Regions from separate parts of the Staphylococcus sp. 231237_7MaSpsaltlick genome, predicted to be linked through region 2. Evidence: riboswitches for the same ligand, from Rfam matches in the RefSeq annotation. Region 2 holds a riboswitch; each other region holds the start of a gene.
What was found. A riboswitch is a leader RNA that binds a small molecule or an ion and turns the genes downstream of it on or off. The one in region 2 is predicted to bind FMN.
Positions count from the first base shown of each region.

Region 1: linked by a shared signal. The riboswitch ahead of ACF91D_RS27725 (ECF transporter S component) and the one ahead of ACF91D_RS19450 (ECF transporter S component) in region 2 are both predicted to bind FMN.
Region 3: linked by a shared signal. The riboswitch ahead of ribD (bifunctional diaminohydroxyphosphoribosylaminopyrimidine deaminase/5-amino-6-(5-phosphoribosylamino)uracil reductase RibD) and the one ahead of ACF91D_RS19450 (ECF transporter S component) in region 2 are both predicted to bind FMN.

Region 1 covers NZ_JBICNX010000036.1:1,374-8,169, reverse strand. The annotation lists gene scpB (SMC-Scp complex subunit ScpB) at 1-436, shown strand, start outside; gene ACF91D_RS27740 (pseudouridine synthase) at 429-1,166, shown strand; gene ACF91D_RS27735 (response regulator transcription factor) at 1,304-2,029, shown strand; gene ACF91D_RS27730 (ATP-binding protein) at 2,013-3,773, shown strand; FMN riboswitch at 4,060-4,191, shown strand; gene ACF91D_RS27725 (ECF transporter S component) at 4,258-4,803, shown strand; gene ACF91D_RS27720 (ferredoxin) at 4,947-5,195, opposite strand; gene ACF91D_RS27715 (helix-turn-helix domain-containing protein) at 5,305-6,267, shown strand; gene ACF91D_RS27710 (RecQ family ATP-dependent DNA helicase) at 6,257-6,796, shown strand, end outside.
Region 2 covers NZ_JBICNX010000011.1:83,749-90,544, reverse strand. The annotation lists gene ACF91D_RS19460 (response regulator) at 1-276, shown strand, start outside; gene ACF91D_RS19455 (ATP-binding protein) at 263-2,038, shown strand; FMN riboswitch at 2,297-2,433, shown strand; gene ACF91D_RS19450 (ECF transporter S component) at 2,500-3,045, shown strand; gene ACF91D_RS19445 (ferredoxin) at 3,391-3,639, opposite strand; gene ACF91D_RS19440 (helix-turn-helix domain-containing protein) at 3,750-4,712, shown strand; gene ACF91D_RS19435 (RecQ family ATP-dependent DNA helicase) at 4,702-6,084, shown strand; gene ebpS (elastin-binding protein EbpS) at 6,225-6,796, shown strand, end outside.
Region 3 covers NZ_JBICNX010000052.1:556-6,910, reverse strand. The annotation lists gene ribH (6,7-dimethyl-8-ribityllumazine synthase) at 1-370, opposite strand, end outside; gene ribB (3,4-dihydroxy-2-butanone-4-phosphate synthase) at 384-1,568, opposite strand; gene ribE (riboflavin synthase) at 1,580-2,215, opposite strand; gene ribD (bifunctional diaminohydroxyphosphoribosylaminopyrimidine deaminase/5-amino-6-(5-phosphoribosylamino)uracil reductase RibD) at 2,223-3,266, opposite strand; FMN riboswitch at 3,431-3,562, opposite strand; gene ACF91D_RS29020 (FAD/NAD(P)-binding protein) at 3,816-5,276, opposite strand; gene ACF91D_RS29015 (osmoprotectant ABC transporter substrate-binding protein) at 5,453-6,355, shown strand, end outside.

The DNA.
Region 1 (6,796 bases), on a different contig from region 2:
AATTTTAATTAATAACTATCACTCAGAAGGTCTTGTCATTCAACATTTCGGACAAACTTATGTATTAACAACAAAAAAAGAAGCAGCTGAATATATTGAAGCACTTGTAGAACATAAGTCTAATATGAAACTATCTCAAGCCGCAATGGAAGCACTATCCATAATCGCCTATAACCAACCACTCTCAAGAAGTGATATTGAAATGATTAGAGGTATTAATTCCGATGGTGCAGTTAAAACATTGATCGCAAGAGGTTTAATCGAAGCAAAAGACGAAAAAGATTCAAGAAGTCAGCAACTATATACAACCGAACTATTTTTAAATGTATTTGGAATTGAACATTTAGATGATTTACCAACTACAGATGAAGAGGACGAAGAAATCGAAGCATTTTTCAGTAATTTGGTAAATCAAAAAGGAGAAAATAATGAGTAAAGAATTAGAGAGATTACAAAAACGTATAGCTAACAGTGGTTATACATCAAGAAGAAAAGCTGAAACACTTATCAGTGAAGGTAAGGTTAAAGTAAATGGTGAAGTCGTAACGGAACTAGGTACGAAAGTGAAAAATTCAGATACAATTGAAGTAGAAGGTATTAAATTAGAGCAAGAAGACAAACTGTATATTTTATTCTACAAACCATCGCAAGTGATTACGAGTGTATCTGATGATAGAGGAAGAAAGGTAGTAACCGATTACTTCAAACAAATTGAAACAAGAATATATCCTGTTGGCAGATTAGATTATGATACATCAGGTTTACTACTATTAACGAATGATGGTGAGTTTACGAATTTAATGACACACCCTAGATACAAGATCAAGAAAAAGTATGTTGCAAAATTAAAAGGTTACTTAATGCGAGAAGAGGTAAAAGCATTAGAGCAAGGTATTGAATTAGAGGATGGTAAAACACAACCTGCAATTGTAAAAGTAAAAAACCAAGATAAAGAAAAGAACTCAACTTTAGTTGAAATAACGATTACTGAAGGTAGAAATAGACAAGTTCGACGTATGTTCGAACATTTTGGGCATCAAGTTAGTAAATTACAACGAATTGAATTTGGTCCATTAAATTTGAAAGGGCTTAATGCAGGTGAAGGTCGTGTTTTAACACCGCACGAAGTAAAAGTCATTCGTCAAATTGCTGAACACGGTAAATAAACTTTGAAATATTTACGACAAAATAATTCGCATGAGAAAAAATTCACAAACTTTTTGTTCATTTGTACTTTTCAAAGTTAACCTATGCTATAATTGTGAATGTATTGGAAAGTAAGCAGTGTGGGAGGTACATACGTATGTCAAATGAAATTTTAATCGTAGATGATGAGGATCGAATTAGAAGATTACTTAAATTATATTTAGAAAGAGAATCTTTTGAAATACATGAAGCTAAAGACGGTAGTGAAGCGTATCATATGGCAATGGAACATGATTATGCATGTATATTACTAGATTTAATGTTACCTGAAATGGATGGCATTGTTGTTGCTTCTAAACTAAGAGAGCATAAAGATACACCAATTATTATGTTAACAGCCAAAGGCGAAGAAACAAATCGTGTTGAAGGTTTTGAATCAGGTGCAGACGATTACATTGTTAAACCTTTTTCACCAAGAGAAGTTGTGTTACGTGTAAAAGCATTACTAAGAAGAACACAGGTCGCACATACAGAACAAAGCGAACCACATGCACGTGATTTGATAGAATTTGATCATTTAGTTATCGACAATGATGCTCATAGAGTGCTTGCAGATGAGAGCCAAGTAAACTTAACACCTAAAGAGTATGAATTATTAATATTTTTAGCGAAAACACCTAATAAAGTATTTGATAGAGAACAACTGTTAAAAGAAGTGTGGCATTATGAGTTTTATGGAGACTTACGTACCGTAGACACTCATGTTAAACGCTTAAGAGAAAAGTTAAATCGCGTTTCTGAAGAGGCTGCTCAGATGATTCAAACTGTTTGGGGAGTAGGTTATAAGTTTGAAGTTAAATCAAATGATGAACCGACTCAATAATGTAGTCATAAAACTGTGGTTAACTATAATATTTATAGTAACGACAGTTTTAATTTTACTTAGCGCAGCCTTAATCACATTTATCCAATCATACTTCACACAGGAAACAGAAGATTCTTTACTCAAAGATGCTAAACGTATTAGTGAATTAGTAGCAAGCTCTGATAATAAAGCAACCGCGATTGAACACAGTCGTAAATTGATTGAAGGACCTGTTGGTCTCATTATAATGAATGATAAAAACAGTCAAAATAGTAATTATGGCAATACTAAACAAAAGATGTTAAATGAAATCAAACAAAATAAAGACTATGATGACGTATTTAATAAAGGAAAGAAAATTTCGGAACACGTTAATGTAAAAATTAATGACCAACAACATACTTATGTATTAATTGGATATCCTTCAAAGAATTTAAGCGATGTAAAGCAAGATGAATACGGTGGCGTCTTTATTTATCAAGATTTAAAAACCATCGAAGATACTAATAATTTAATCACGGTTATTATTTTAATTATTGCCATTATTTTCTTAGCAATTACAACGATATTTGCTTTTTTCCTTTCTTCTCGTATTACGAAACCTCTAAGAAATCTACGGTCTCAAGCATTGAGAGTTTCAAAAGGACAATATGCGCAAGTTGAACCCGTAAATTCAAAGGATGAGATTGGAGAATTATCTCGTGCCTTTAATACGATGAGTTCTGAAATCCAACAACATATCGATGCACTGTCATCTTCTAAGAACATTAGGGATAGTTTAATCAACTCCATGGTTGAAGGTGTGTTAGGATACAACGATAAGAAGGAAGTTATTTTATCTAACCAAATGGCTCAAAATACATTACAACTTTTAGATGACTATTCATTAGAAAAGCTTGATGAACAAACAGAATTAACTTTTAAGAACAAACATACACAGTTTGAAGAATATGAAATTAATACTAGATATTTTGTAATCATTACTAGTTATATAGAGCAAATTCAACCAGATGGACGAAGTGGTATCGTGGCCATCATAAGAGATATGACCAATGAACATAATATTGATCAAATGAAGAAAGATTTTATAGCAAATGTTTCACATGAATTACGTACACCCATTTCTTTATTGCAAGGCTATACAGAATCAATCGTTGATGGTATTGTTACTGAACCTGAAGAGATCCATGAATCCTTGAGCATCGTCTTAGATGAGACGAAACGTTTAAACAGACTGGTTAATGAACTCTTAAATGTTGCTAGAATGGATGCAGAAGGGTTAAGTGTTGAACGAGAAATCCAACCTATTGATCCACTGTTAAATAAGATGCAATTGAAATATCAACAACAAGCTGCAGACTTAGAACTAACCATGAAATTAAATCCGATTTCTAATGGAACGCTCTGGTATTATGATTCTGATAGAATTGAACAAGTGCTTACGAATCTGATTGATAATGCATGTCGATATACAGAACCAGGAGATACAATAACCGTCGATATTGCGGAAAATGATCATGACAACTTGTTATATATTACCGATACAGGAACGGGAATTGCTCCCGAACATTTAGAGCAAGTCTTTGATCGTTTTTACAAAGTAGATGCAGCACGCAAAAGAGGTAAGCAAGGTACAGGACTTGGACTATTTATATGTCGAATGATTATCGATGAACATGAAGGTAAGATACTCGTAAAAAGTGAACTCGGTAAAGGTACAACATTTATTATTCGCTTACCGAAACCACCAACTAGAGATTAAAAGAATAAATTATTGATGATTTAATGTATAACGTCAAAGATGATTATAATAATTATCTAATTAAATAAGGTGAAGCGCCTCCGATTTATACAATTTAATGTGTAAGGCGGAGGTGTTTTTTTGTGATTATAGCTTTAAAATATGAACTGAAATTATTTTACATCGCTATTTAGTATTGTGTGTAAAATTTAATTTTATATTGCTGGTAAATTAGCACTAAATACTGTAAACAATATCATTGTCTTTATCTGAGTTATACGCTATGATATATTTATAAAATTTAAATGTTCATCTTCGGGGTAGGGTGTAATTCCCAACCGGCAGTAATATAAGCCTGCGACCTATTTATTGTTCAATGAATAGCTGATCTAGTGAGAATCTAGAGCCGACAGTATAGTCTGGATGGGAGAAGATGGAGGGTTAATTTGTTGTGCAATTAAATCCTCCTATTCTGAGTAAGATGAATGGAAGGAGATAATTGAATATGCAACAACAAACCAAACGTCTAATAACGATTAGTATGTTAAGTGCGGTAGCTTTTATATTAATGTTTATCAAGTTCCCGTTACCATTTTTACCACCATATCTAACATTAGACTTTAGTGATGTACCGGCACTTCTTGCAACATTTACATTAGGACCCATTGCTGGCATCATCGTTGAATTTATTAAAAATTTATTGAATTTTCTATTCAATGTAGGGGATCCAATAGGACCGTTGGCCAATTTTTTAGCAGCCACAAGTTTTATACTTACTGCGTTTTATGTTGCTAAAAATAAAAATAACGCTAAATCATTAGTTACTGGTTTAGCTGTAGCAACCATAATAATGACATTAGTATTAAGCATTTTGAATTATTTTGTGTTGTTACCACTCTATGGCATGATTATGAATTTATCAGATGTTTTTGGTAATTTGAAAATAATTATAGTATCAGGTGTTATACCTTTCAATATTATTAAAGGTATTGTTATTTCAATTATATTTATCTTATTATACAAACGCTTGAATAGTGTTTTACCGAGATAACAAATTGCGCTAACATACACTAACCTATCAATAAATAGTGACAAATAAAATTTTGTTTTCATATAACAAAAGCGCATGTTTAAGTTAATTTAAACATGCGCTTTTCCTATAATAAGGTTAAAATATAGTTCGTCACTTAAAATCTATTCAAATTTCAGTGCGTCCCCATCAAAAGATTCTTCTTCAATTTTAATTGAATCAGTAGGACATCCCTCTAATGCATCTTCCATATCTTCATATAATTCTTCAGGTACTTCAGCAGTACCTTGGTTGTCATCAAGTATTACAAATGCAATACCTTCATCATCATAGTCATATATATCAGGGGCAGCAGCACCACAAGCACCACATGCAATGCAAGTATCCATATCGACAATAGTATATTTAGCCATTTTCTTCGCCTCCTTTGACAAAAATGCTACAATAAAATCACAATTAATATTGTAAGCACTGTACTTATTTTTTTCAATGTTTTCGTTTTAATTAATTAGGGGAGTAAACATGCAAAATTTATTTCATTTCATCCAACAAAATACACACCATTATAAAACCGAAAAAAGCATATATAATATTATCATAGGCAAAAAATCACATCAAACCTTTTTTGATGCATGTAGCCAACAATTACTATCATTATATCATAGCTTACCTAATATCCAGTATCCGTCATTCGAGCGATATTATAATCTGAGCCAATCAGAAATAGCAACAACATTAAACGTACGCGTACATCCAAGATATACATTTGATAGTCTCGTTAATACGTTTCAAGCAATACAATTATTGACACAAACGATTTCACAATTACAGCATAAGGATAGTCAATTTATCCCTCTCACTCAACAGCAAACTATACATAAACGTGTTAAATATGTATTTAAATATCTTAAAGAGGCAAACCTCGAACAAGATTTTATTGCAGAACTTCATATGTTATTCGAAGCAATTCATAAAGAAAACCAAGGTACATACATCCATTACTACTTACAAGGGTTTGAAGATAGCATGTACACGAGACAGCAAGTTAGTTTAATAGAAGGTTTGCCACAAGAATTATTATTTGAATTAGAATTAAACGATTTAGTTGTAATGATGTTTCAAATTGAAGATAATGAACGTTATCCCATTTTGCATCAGTTAATTGTGTTACCTACGCTCTTACATAAAACAGATTTATCTTTTGAAGGCTTAAAAAAAGGACTAACTATGGATGATTTGGCACAACATCAACAAGTTAAAATTAATACAATTGAAGACCATGTCTTAGAATTGTTTATAAAGGGATATTTATCAAATTATAAAGCGTTTTTAAACGATGATTTAAATTCTGATTTTCTAAATTATTATATACAGCATAAGGATGAAAGATTGCGGAACTATAAAGAACGATTCCCATCATTAAGTTACTTTGCAATCAAGCTTATCATTGTAGGCATAGAAAGAGGTGAGCTACATGCTGATTGACGAACTGAAACATTGGTTTGGATTTGAAACATTTAAGCCTGGACAAGAAGCAATTATTAAAAGCGTACTAAACCAACAAGATACATTAGGTATATTACCAACTGGTAGTGGTAAAAGTCTGTGTTATCAATTACCTACATATATTAAACAACAACCTACATTAATTATTTCACCACTTATTTCGTTAATGGATGACCAAGTTATGCAACTTAAAGCACATGGCGAACATAAAGTGAGTTGTATTCATTCTGGTATGGATGAAGATGAGCGTTCTGCAAATATCAAAAATCTAAAGCAAAGTCGTTTTATCTTCTTAAGCCCTGAATTTATACTCCAACCCCATAATTTCAAACTCATTAAACATATTAACTTTGGTCTTATTGTTTTAGATGAAGCCCACTGTTTGTCAGAATGGGGCTATGATTTCAGACCACATTATGCACTTATAGGAAAAATCATTCAACAATTTACTAACGTTTCTATATTAGGATTAACAGCGACAGCACCACCACATCTATTATCTGATTTG
Region 2 (6,796 bases):
GTGTTAGCTGATGGTAATCAAGTGAACTTAACGCCTAAAGAATATGAGCTATTAATCTTCTTAGCTAAAACACCGAATAAAGTATTCGATAGAGAACAATTATTAAAAGAAGTTTGGCATTACGAGTTCTATGGAGACTTGCGTACAGTAGACACGCACGTTAAACGTTTAAGAGAAAAATTAAATCGAGTATCAGAAGATGCAGCTTATATGATACAAACTGTATGGGGCGTAGGTTATAAATTTGAAGTCAAATCAAATAATGAACCTACTTAATAGTGTAGTTGTAAAACTGTGGTTAACTATAATTTTTATAGTAACTACAGTTTTAATTCTATTAAGTGCAGCTCTTATAACGTTTATACAGTCTTATTTTACTCAAGAAACAGAAGATTCTTTATTAAAAGATGCCAAAAGAATAAGCCAACTTGTTGAAAGTTCTGACGATAGAGCTACTGCTATCGAACATAGTCGAAAATTAATTGAAGGCCCCGTTGGTTTAATTATAATGAATGATAAAGATAAAGATAACCACGGCAATGATATTACTAAAAATGAAATGTTCAAAGAAATTAAAAATAATAAAGATTATGAGCGTGTCTTTGACCACGGCAAACAAATTTCAGAACATGTTACTGTCAATCTTAATGGTAAACAACGTACATATGTATTAATTGGTTATCCAACAAAAAATATTGAAACAGAAAATAGTCCAAACAGTGAATATAGTGGTGTCTTTATTTACCAAGACTTAAAGACAATAGAAGAAACCAATAATGTTATTACAGTTATTATCTTAATCATTGCTATTATCTTTTTAGCAATAACAACTGTATTTGCATTTTTCCTATCGTCACGTATAACAAAACCACTACGTAATTTGCGAACGCAAGCTCTAAAAGTCTCTAAAGGCGATTATGCTCAAGTTGTCCCAGTCAATTCCAAAGATGAAATCGGGGAATTATCCCGTACGTTTAATACGATGAGTTCTGAAATCCAACAGCATATTGACGCATTATCCTCCTCTAAAAATATTCGCGATAGTTTAATCAACTCTATGGTTGAAGGTGTTTTGGGATTTAATGATAAAAAAGAAATTATTATTTCTAATAAATTAGCCAATACAACTTTAAAAATGTTAGATGAATATGCGTTAGAAAAATTAGATGAACAAAATGAGCTTACTTTTAGTAGTAAAAAAACACAGTTTGAGGTTTATGAAATAAATACACGTTATTTTGTAATTATTACCAGTTATATAGAACAAATACAGCCAGATGGCAGAAGTGGCATCGTAGCTATTATTCGCGATATGACAAATGAGCATAATATGGATCAAATGAAAAAAGACTTCATTGCAAATGTCTCTCACGAATTACGTACACCTATTGCTTTATTACAAGGATACACCGAATCCATTGTTGATGGCATCGTAACTGAACCTGATGAAATTCACGAATCATTATCTATCGTTTTAGATGAAACTAAAAGGTTAAACAGGTTAGTAAATGAATTATTAAATGTAGCACGTATGGATGCTGAAGGCTTGACTGTGGATAAAACCATTCAACCAATTGATCCATTGCTCAATAAGATGCAACAAAAATACCAAAAGCAAGCCAAAGATTTAGAATTAAATATGAGTTTAAATCCAGATACACATCAACATTTATGGTATTTCGATTCGGACAGAATTGAGCAGGTTTTAACTAATTTAATTGACAATGCATCTAGATATACTGAACCCGGAGATGCAATTAATATAGAAATAGATGAAACTGATTCAGAGCAAATACTATATATATCTGACACTGGCTCAGGCATAGCCCCTGAACATCTACAACAAGTATTTGATCGCTTTTACAAAGTGGACACTTCACGTAAGCGTGGCAAACAGGGAACTGGGTTAGGATTATTTATCTGTCGTATGATAATCGTCTCACATGGAGGTACTATTGATGTAAAAAGTGAACTAGGTAAAGGGACTATTTTTATTATTTCATTACCTAAACCAGAAACTGACAGAGACAATACTTAAGTTTTGCTGCTAATTGAATGAATAAATAACAAATAATTATTTTTCATATTAGAAGTTGAAAGTAATAGTATATATCCATAATATTCTTACGATTAATTCATTTGTGTGTAGAATTTAAAACTGCCAGCAAAGTTGAACACTTTGTTGGCAGTTTTTATACTCGTATCATCCATATTATTAATATCACTAATATATTTTAAGCAAGTCTATTGTTTTTATCTGAGCAATAAGCTATGATAAATTTATAAAATTTAAGAAATTCATCTTCGGGGTAGGGTGCAATTCCCAACCGGCAGTAATATAAGCCTGCGACCCATTTTTCTAATTAATAGATTAATGGCTGATCTAGTGAGAATCTAGAGCCGACAGTATAGTCTGGATGGGAGAAGATGGAGGGTTTATTTGTTGTGCAATTACATCCTCCTATTCTATGAAAGATGAATGGAAGGAGATAATTTAATATGCAACAACAAACCAAACGCCTCATCACAATCAGTATGTTGAGTGCAGTAGCATTTATTTTAATGTTTATCAAGTTCCCAATACCGTTTTTACCACCATATTTAACATTAGATTTTGGTGACGTGCCTGCTTTATTAGCAACATTTACTCTGGGTCCAGTAGCTGGACTTATTGTAGAATTTGTTAAAAACTTACTCAATTTTCTATTTAATGTTGGTGATCCAGTAGGCCCAGTAGCTAACTTTTTAGCAGCATCAAGTTTTTTATTAACAGCTTATTTTATCACTAAACATAAAGATGTGCTTAAGTCCCAAATTATAGGACTTAGTGTAGCTACATTGGTAATGACAATCGTCTTAAGTATACTAAATTACTTTGTTTTATTACCTTTATATGGCATGATTATGAATTTATCCGATGTAGTAGAAAATGTTAAAATAGTAATTGTATCGGGTGTTATACCTTTTAATATTATTAAAGGCATCGTTATCTCAATCGTCTTTATTCTTTTATATAATCGCTTAAAAAACGTTTTACCACGTTAAAAATTTTGTATAACTTGTCATCAAATATAGTAAAAGCCCTTCAAAATTGACACTTAATAAGTGGAAAAATGAAGGGCTTTTTTATTTTGCATATAAACGTAAATGTTAACTCGTAAAATTATAAATAAAGTTACTATAATAAATTGAAAAGTGTGTAAATGAAAAGTAATTTTACTTACTACATTCGAATTCATTATAATTGCCAAACTCTTGTAGTATGACTGAATAGAAAAACTCGAGACATCGATTGATGTCCCGAGTTAAAATTCAAATATGTCTAAGTTATCAATTGAAGTCACAGGATTAGTAGATAATCACTTTTTTACAGTTAAATTAAATCTAATTCTATTCAAACTTTAATGCATCACCATCAAATGGTTCTTCTTCAATTTTAATAGAATCAGTAGGGCATCCGTCTATTGCGTCTTCCATATCTTCATATAATTCTTCTGGCACTTCTGCAGTACCTTGGTTATCATCTAGTATAACATAAGCGATACCTTCGTCATCATAGTCATATATATCAGGGGCAGCGGCACCGCAAGCACCACATGCTATGCATGTGTCCATATCAACAATTGTATATTTAGCCAATTTCTTCGCCTCCTTTGACAAAAATGCTACAATAATTACACAAATATTATTGTAATCACTGTTTATCATTTTTTCAAATGTTTTCGATTTATAAAAGTGAGGGAGCACCCATGTATAATTTAATTCATTTTGCATATACAAAGTCACATAATTACAAAACCGAAAAAAGTATATTTAATATTATCACAGGTAAAAAGTCGCATCAAACCTTTTTTGATGCCTGTAGTCAACAACTCTTATCATTGTATCATAGTATGCCCAAACTAAAATATCCATTATTCGAACAATATTCTAGTAATTCTAACATCCAAGAACAACAAATTCAAAATATCATTAGCCATCCTCGACATACTTATGATAGTTTGTTAAATACTTTCAATGCGATACAATTGTTGACTCAAACATTATCGAATACCCAACATAACAATTATCAATTTATACCTATTACACAACATAGAGTAGTTCACCAGAAAGTTAAATATTTATATAAGAAAATTTCTGACGGCCATTTAGAAAAATCATTTATAGCAGAACTTACATTACTTTTTCAATCTTTAACTAAAAAAAATAATGACATATATATTCATTATTATTTACAAGGGTTTGAAGAAAGTATGTACACAAGACAACAAATTAGTTTAATTGAAGAAATATCACAAGAAATGCTTTTTGAATTAGAAATGAGGGATTTAGTTACTTTAATGTTTGAAATAGAGAACGAAGAAAAATACCCACTATTACATAACTTAATTATTCTTCCAACATTATTAAACAAAACCCAAAAAACATATTTAGGAATACAAAATGGATTAAACTTCAAACAACTTGCTGCGCAGCAAAATGTTAAACCTAATACAATCGATGATCATATTTTAGAATTGTTTATCAAAGGATACATAACCGATTACGATAGTTATTTAGACCATATAGAATACAAACCATTTATGACTTATTATATAGCTAATCGCAGTGAGAGACTGCGCAACTATAAGGACACTTTCTCTGAACTCAGTTACTTTGAAATTAAATTAATTATTGTTGGTGTCGAAAGAGGTGAACTAAATGTTACATGAAGACTTAAAAAAATGGTTTGGATTTGAATCATTCAAACCAGGTCAAGAAGAAATTATTAACAACGTACTTAATAACGTCGACACTTTAGGCATTTTACCTACTGGTAGTGGTAAAAGCTTATGTTACCAATTACCAACCTATATAAAACAAAAAACAACATTAGTTATTTCTCCGTTAATTTCATTGATGGATGACCAAGTTATGCAACTCAAGTTACAGGGCGAAAAAAATGTATGCTGTATACACTCGGGCATGGATGAAAATGAAAAGCAACAAAATATTAATTGTTTGAAACAAAGTAAGTTTATATTTTTAAGCCCAGAATTTATATTACAAAGTTACAATTTTAAATTAATTAAAGATTTAACTATCGGTATGATTGTATTAGATGAGGCACACTGTTTATCAGAATGGGGTTATGATTTTAGGCCTCATTACGCGCTTATAGGAAAAATCGTAAATCATTTTCAAGAAGCTACCGTATTGGCATTAACTGCAACCGCACCTTCTTACTTAACTTTTGATTTAGAACAAATATTAAATAAATCATTTTCAGTTATAAAAAATAGTATGAATAGAGATAATATTTCTCTAACGCATAAAAATTTTGCTGATGATGATGAAAAATTAAAATGGCTATTACCTACATTAGAGCAGTCAGGTCCAACAATTATTTATGTGTCCTCTAAAAAAATGTGTCTATCACTAGCTCAAAGTATATATAATTATGGCTTTTTAACTGGTATTTATCACGGCGACCTATCCTACCAAGAAAGACATACCGTACAACACCAATTTATTAATAATGAAATCCCTATTATTGTAGCTACAAGTGCTTTTGGAATGGGAATTAACAAAAAAGATATCAGAACAATTATTCACTTTCATTTATCTACAAGTCCATCTAGTTATATGCAAGAAATAGGTAGGGCAGGTCGTGATGGTAAACAAAGCCAAGCAATAAGTCTTTACCAACCTGATGATAGCTATCTTTTAGAAACGTTATTATTTACAGATATAATTAACATTGAAGATGTAAATGCATATGAATTATCTCAGTTCCTACCACCAGAAAAGTCAGATATACTTGATGTACTACGTACACAGTATACTTTTGCCCAATTACGTAATATCTTTGATATGGCTTATAAGCGCAAAAAGACAGGTTATATACGTATGTTAGGCTATAAAAATATCGATCAATGTAGAAGGTCTTATTTAATTGAATTTTTTGATGAAAGTTTGGTAGAAAAACCTGAATTATGTTGTGATAATGATTGTGAATTAAAATTAATAAATATAATAAATAGAAAAAAAGTAAAAAGAAAAATGGATTTTAATGAAAAAATACAAAATTTGTTTAAAAAATAGACAATTACTTTACTTCACATTTTCAATCAAGCTATAATACGACATATACACTTATTTAACAGTATTTTTTCTAAAAAATTTATACATATTTACGTTCTGTTAGGGTAAAACAGTATATAATTAAACAAAAAGGAAGGATGATGAATTTGTCTAAAAACAATTTTAAAGATGATTTTGAAAAAAATCGTCAATCTATTGATCCAAAAGAACATCAAGATAATACCAAGGATTCAGTTAACAATTCGGTTGACAATGTAAAAGAGGAAGTTTCTGATAAAACAGACGAACAATTCCCTCCAAGAAATGCACAACGTAGACAACGTAGAAGAGATACTGCTACAAACCAAAGTGAAGACGAACAGACTAACCAAACAGACCAACAAGAACATAGTGAGGATGATGCGTTTGGTAGTGAGCAGTATAACGATGGCAATTCAACATCTGACCCAACTGTAGGACGTGAAACTGACGATCCTTCACAAAACAACAATTTAAATCATGAAGCTGCTAATGATAAAGCAAACACTAATGATCATGAGTATAACAATGATAATAACGCTTCGCCGAACCGCGAAAGTTCTAAGAAAAAAGGTGCTGCTGTAGCAGGTGGAGCCGCGGCTACTGGTGCTGGCGCTTATGCTGCTGGCAAACATCAAGGTACAAACGATTCTGATGCTAGCCATGATGAGTCGCTAAATGACAAACAACAGCA
Region 3 (6,355 bases), on a different contig from region 2:
CTGCTTGTTCAATATTTTCAGTAGTTAAAATACCAAATATAACTGGTGTATCCGATACATCATTTGCTTTAGAAACACCTTTCGCCACTTCATTACAAACATAATCGTAATGTGTCGTCGCACCACGAATAACACAACCTAAAGTAATAATTGCATCATATTCATTTTTTTGTGCTAATTTTTTAGCAACTAACGGAATTTCAAATGCACCTGGCACATAAGCAACATCAATATTCTCTGCTGCCACTTCATGACGTACGAGTGTATCTTTCGCACCATCTAACAAACGATTTGTAATAAAATCATTAAACCTACTTACAACTACTGCTACCTTTAAATCAGAACCTATTAATTTACCTTCAAAATTCATATCAAATTTCCTCCTATATTAAGTGACCCATTTTTACTTTTTTTGTATCCATATAATCTTGATTATATTTGTTTGTTGGTACAACAAGCTCAATTCTTTGTGCAATCTGAACACCATAGTTTTGTAAACTTTCAAATTTCTTAGGGTTATTGCTCAATAAATTGACTTGCTCAATACCAAAGTATTTTAAAATTTGCGCAGCATCGGCATAATCTCTTAAATCTTCTTCAAAACCTAGAGCAATATTGGCTGTTACTGTATCATAACCTTGCTCAATTAATTCATACGCTTTTAATTTATTAATTAATCCAATACCTCTTCCTTCTTGTGGTAAATACAAGATTACACCACCGTGTTCACTTATATATTTCATTGATGCCTCAAGTTGTTCACCACAATCACATCTTTGGCTATGGAATATATCACCTGTGACACATGATGAGTGAATACGAACATTTTCTGTCTTTCTAATATCTCCACTGACAATTGCTACAAGTTCTTCATCACTGTGATTCGTTGTAAAGCCATACATGTCAAAGTTGCCAAATTGTGTTGGCATTTTCACTTTTGCCTTAGCTTCGATTGAAGTATCATTATTATTTTTACGATAACGCTCTAAATCTTCAATAGAAATCATAACCAACTGATGCGTTTCTTTAAATGCTTCAAGTTCATCACCCTTAGCCATAGTCCCGTCATCATTCATAATTTCACAAATCAATGCCGCTGGTTTGGCACCTGTTAATTTGGCTAAATCAACAGAAGCTTCTGTATGGCCTCTTCTTGCTAATACACCATTATCCTGTGCAATTAAAGGGAACAAATGTCCCGGTTTATTGAAGTCATTTGCTTGAGCATGCTCTGCGATTAAAGCTCTTGCAGTCATCATTCTTTCGTCTGCACTGATGCCCGTCGTTGTATTAACATGATCCACACTAACGGTAAATTGAGTACCATAAATATCTGAATTATGATTTACCATTGGTGCTAATTCCAATTTATCAGCTATTTGTTTACTTATGGGAGCACATATTAAGCCTCTACCAAAAGTAGCCATAAAGTTAACCGTATTATCATCCATCCATTCAGTTACCGCTACAAGATCGCCTTCATTTTCTCTATTTTCATCATCTACTACTATTACACTTTTACCATCTTTTAAAGCTTGTAGCGCATCCTCTATTTTATCTAATTTCATATATAGCCCTCCTAAAATCCAAACGCTTTAAGTTTGTCAGACGTTAATCCTGAATCAGTTGATTCCATTATTCTTTCAACATATTTGAATAACATATCTGTTTCAATGTGGACTGGATCACCAACACGTTTATCATTCAGTATCGTCGATTTTCTAGTTTCTGGAATAAGATGAATATCAAATTCCGTATCCTTTAATTTAAAAATCGTTAAACTTACACCGTCTACCGTAATAGACCCTTGTTGCACCATTTGCTTAATTAAATTTGAGTTATTTGGTTTGATTGTTACTATTTTCGAATTATCTGAAGCTTGTATTCTTGTAATCTTTGCTACTTCATCGACGTGACCAAGCACGAAATGTCCACCAAAACGACCTTGTCCGCTCATAGCCCTTTCCAAATTAACTTCTTGTGCTTGGTTTAACTGATTTAAATACGTTTTATTTTCAGTACCTTTTATTACTTGTACAGAAAATGAATGATCATCAAATTCAATGACTGTTAAACATGCGCCGTTCACACTAATAGAATCGCCGATATGCATATCTGCCAATATTGTTTTACAGCCGATTGTTAAATTAACCACAGATTGTTGTGTCGATATTTTATTTATTGTACCTACTTCTTCAACGATACCTGTAAACATACTGATTTCACTTCTTTCGCAATTCTAATTTAATATTTTGCTCAAGCAAATTGGAATTCACAATTTCAAATTGTGGTACATCAGCTAAATCAACCACTTGTTCTGTGTGGAAGAATTGATTGTGACCTGAACCACCTATTAATTTCGGGGCATAATATATGATAAGTTCATTGATAAATTCTGTTTGTAAGAATGTAGTTGTTAAGGTCGGACCTGCTTCAACGAGTAATCGACCGACACCTCTCGCATACAAATCTTTTAATATATTTTCAATTGAGCAATGTTCTAATTGTATAACTGTTATTTGCTCGTGTTTACTTTCTAATTGTTTATTTTCTGTATAAATCCAAATTGCTGTAGATGGATCTTTAAATATATCTAGTGACATATCTATATCACCAGTTTTTGATAAAATGACTCGAATAGGATCTTTACCATTTTCAATACGTGTTGTGTATTGTGGATTATCCGCTTCTAAAGTTCCTCTACCTGTTATTACTGCGTCATGTTGATGACGTAATTTAAAGACATCTTGCTTTACTGCTTTATTTGTTATCCATTTACTTTCTCCAAAGTCTGTCGCTTGTTTACCGTCTAAACTGCAAGATACTTTAACAGTAACTTGTGGTAAACCTTTGCTTTTAGCTTCAAAGAAATCTCTATATAGCAGTGCAGCATCTTCATTAGGTCTATATTCTACTTCGATACCTGCCTCTTTCAAAATTACATCGCCATTTGAAGGTAGTGTTGTATCTTTCACTGCATATACCACTTTCTTCAAACCATGCTCAACAATTTTATTAACACATGGTGGCGTCGAACCATAGTGTGTACATGGTTCTAGTGAGATATAAATCGTCCCACCTTCTGCAGCATCTTGTGCCATATCTAAGGCTTGTACTTCGGCGTGTTTATCGCCTTTCTTCAGATGTGCACCTAAACCTACGATGCGTCCATCATTTACTACAACAGAACCGACAGGTGGATTTAATCCTGTTTGTCCATCTACCATCTTCGCTAATTCAATTGCGTAATTTAAATATTGACTCAAGCTAATCACCTCTAAAAAATAAAAAACACCTGAAATCGTACATTTCAGGTGTGGGATATATGCGTTATAACATTATAAACTTAGATTTAAATACACTTATCCAAAAGTAGAAATAAGTGAATGCTAAATAAAACACTACATTAGTGCCTTTTATTAGTTATACGTTATTCTTTCTCCCATCCAGACTATACTGTCGGCTCTAGATTTTCACTAGATCAGCCACATTTGAAAACAAATGCAGGTCGCAGGCTTAATTTACTGCCGGTTGGGAATTTCACCCTGCCCCGAAAGAATATATGAAATTGTAAATTGCTGTTTGAGTCAAGCAACTTTAATTAAGTTACAAGAACATAATACTACAATAATTCAAAAATAACAATTCTTATTACTTAAGTCGGCTTTATTTTTTTGAATTTCGTCATTTTATAACTATTAAAAAGCCCGTCAAATCAACTTCATCATCATTTGCAATTATAAAAAATTTATTATACTTTTTATATTTATTCATTAAAATCAAAATACATGACATAGTAATAACATACTTCGCATTTAATTTTCCAACAATCTATGAATAATACCAGTCGCTTGTCTTACAATCATAGTCACACCATTTCTAGATTGATTGATGCCATTAGTAAGCTGTCCTAATGCAAACATATTTTGTAACGTACCATATCTAGGGCTTATGACTTGGTTGGTTTCTGCTACAATTTGAATACCACCTAATGGGTGTGCTTGTATGACCTGCCTATTTTCTAAATTAATAACAAGTTGATCATCACTATCAAGGTCTTTAAGTTGCGTCTTAGAACCTGTGGCATTAATCACTATATCAAAGTAATCATCACCATGATTTGCATATGTCAATTTAAACTGATGGTTGTTATATTCAATATTTTCTAAACCATCATATATTCTTATTTGTTCATTTTCTATATGCTCAATCAATAATTTAGCTGTTCTAGGTGGCATTGGATTGGAATTTGCTTTCAATATGGGTTGATATTGTTCTAAGAAGCGCTTTTGATCATTCCTATTGAAACTGTTCCAAATCCAATTTAAATTTTCCTTAATTAACTCAAGTATACTTTGAAACTTGCCTAAGTCTTTTGCATGTTCGAGATCATATTTCAAATCTTCGACAGGATTACCAACTTTTCGATGCACCAAAGTTTCCACTGGTATTTCATAAACTGCACATTCTTTTAAAAATAGTGCCATCGCATCATCCAATGGTACATTCCCAAAATTTTCTGCTTTTAGTTCGTTAAATTTTTCAGGGGTTAAATATTGAAATGTGATTTCTGGCATCTCACCTCTCACACTTGGTAATTCACCTTTACGACTGGCTACAGTAATTGGTAAATTGATGTGATGTTCGGTAACATAACGGATAACATCTAAACTCGCTAAACCAGTTCCTATGATAGCGATATTATCAGTATCTTTCACATTGTCTAATGTATGGTAAGTTGGGTATGGTGTATGAATATAACCTGGTTTTCCTTTTAATTGATATGGATCATGATATGATAATGTTCCGACCGTTAAAAAGACAATGTCATAGGTCTTGCAATGCTCCATATCATTTGATGTACAGACATGATATAACACATCCGTCTTACCGATATTTGATTCAATAAACACTTCAGCAACTTCTTCCTTAATGAGAGTTACATTAGCATTGGCATTATTAATTTTATCCACAAAAGCCTTCATATAATGACCAAACACAAATCTCGGTAAATATTCAGGATTTGAAAACTTAAATTTTGATTGCGCCTGATACCAATCAAAGAATTCACGCTTATTATCTAAATTCAACGACATCTGTTCGGCAGGTAAGTTGATAAGTAATTGATCACTATCATTTTGAAATGGTACACCTTGCCCCATATTTATAGGATTATCATATGCATCAATTTGCATATCTTGAAATCGTCTTGATTTAGACAATTCTTTTAGTACTGTGACACCCGCAGTTCCCATTCCTATTATTGCAATTCTCATAGTTACCCTCCACCTATTCAATTAATTATATATATTATAACAATCTACCGGATCTAATAACATTTTAATGTATTACTAATACTTCAAAAGCTAAGTTACCCTTTTATATTAAATATGTTAATCTTAAAATAATAACAATTATATTTTTTGATATTTCAAATTTAAAGGGGAAAGTCATGAATTTCATCAAGCATATTCTATTATTATGTATAGGTAGCCTTATTTTTGTATCCGGTTGCGACTTACCAGGTTTAGGTGGTAGCCAAACGAACAAGTCTGTAAAAATATCAGCTCTTGCCACGAGTGAGTCACAAATTATGGCATATATGCTAAAAGACTTAATCGAACACGATACGAAAGGCAAAATTCAAGGTTCAATTATTAACAATTTAGGTTCAGCAACAATTCAACATAACGCTTTGCTAAAGGGTGATGCAGATATATCAAGCACACGCTATACTGGAACTGATTTAACTGGCGTCTTAAAACAAAAACCTATTACAGATTCTAAAAAAGCAATGCACATTACGCAAAACGGTTTCGACAAAAAATTCGATCAAACGTTCTTTAATTCTTATGGTTTTGAAAATACATTCGCATTTATGGTTACCAAAGAGACAGCACAAAAATATCATCTACATAAAGTTTCAGATCTAGAAAAAGTAAAAAATCAAGTTAAGGTGGGCACAGACACAACGTGGATAAAACGTGGTGGTGATGGTTACGAACCATTTAAAGTTCACTATGGATTTGGATTTAACAATTTAAAACCGATGCAAATCGGTTTGGTCTATGATGCACTCAAAAACAAAAAATTAGATGTTGCACTGGGTTATACCACTGATGGCAGAATTGCAGCTTATGATTTAGTCGTACTAAAGGATGATAAAAATTTCTTCCCTCCATACGATGCTAGTGCAGTTGCACCTAATAAACTTTTATCTAAGCATCCAGAAATTAAACGCTCAATCAATAAATTAGACAACAAAATCAATACAAAAGAAATGCAAAAATTAAATTATGAAGCTGACGGTGAAGGTAAAGAACCAGCAATCGTAGCACAAGATTTTTTAAAGAAG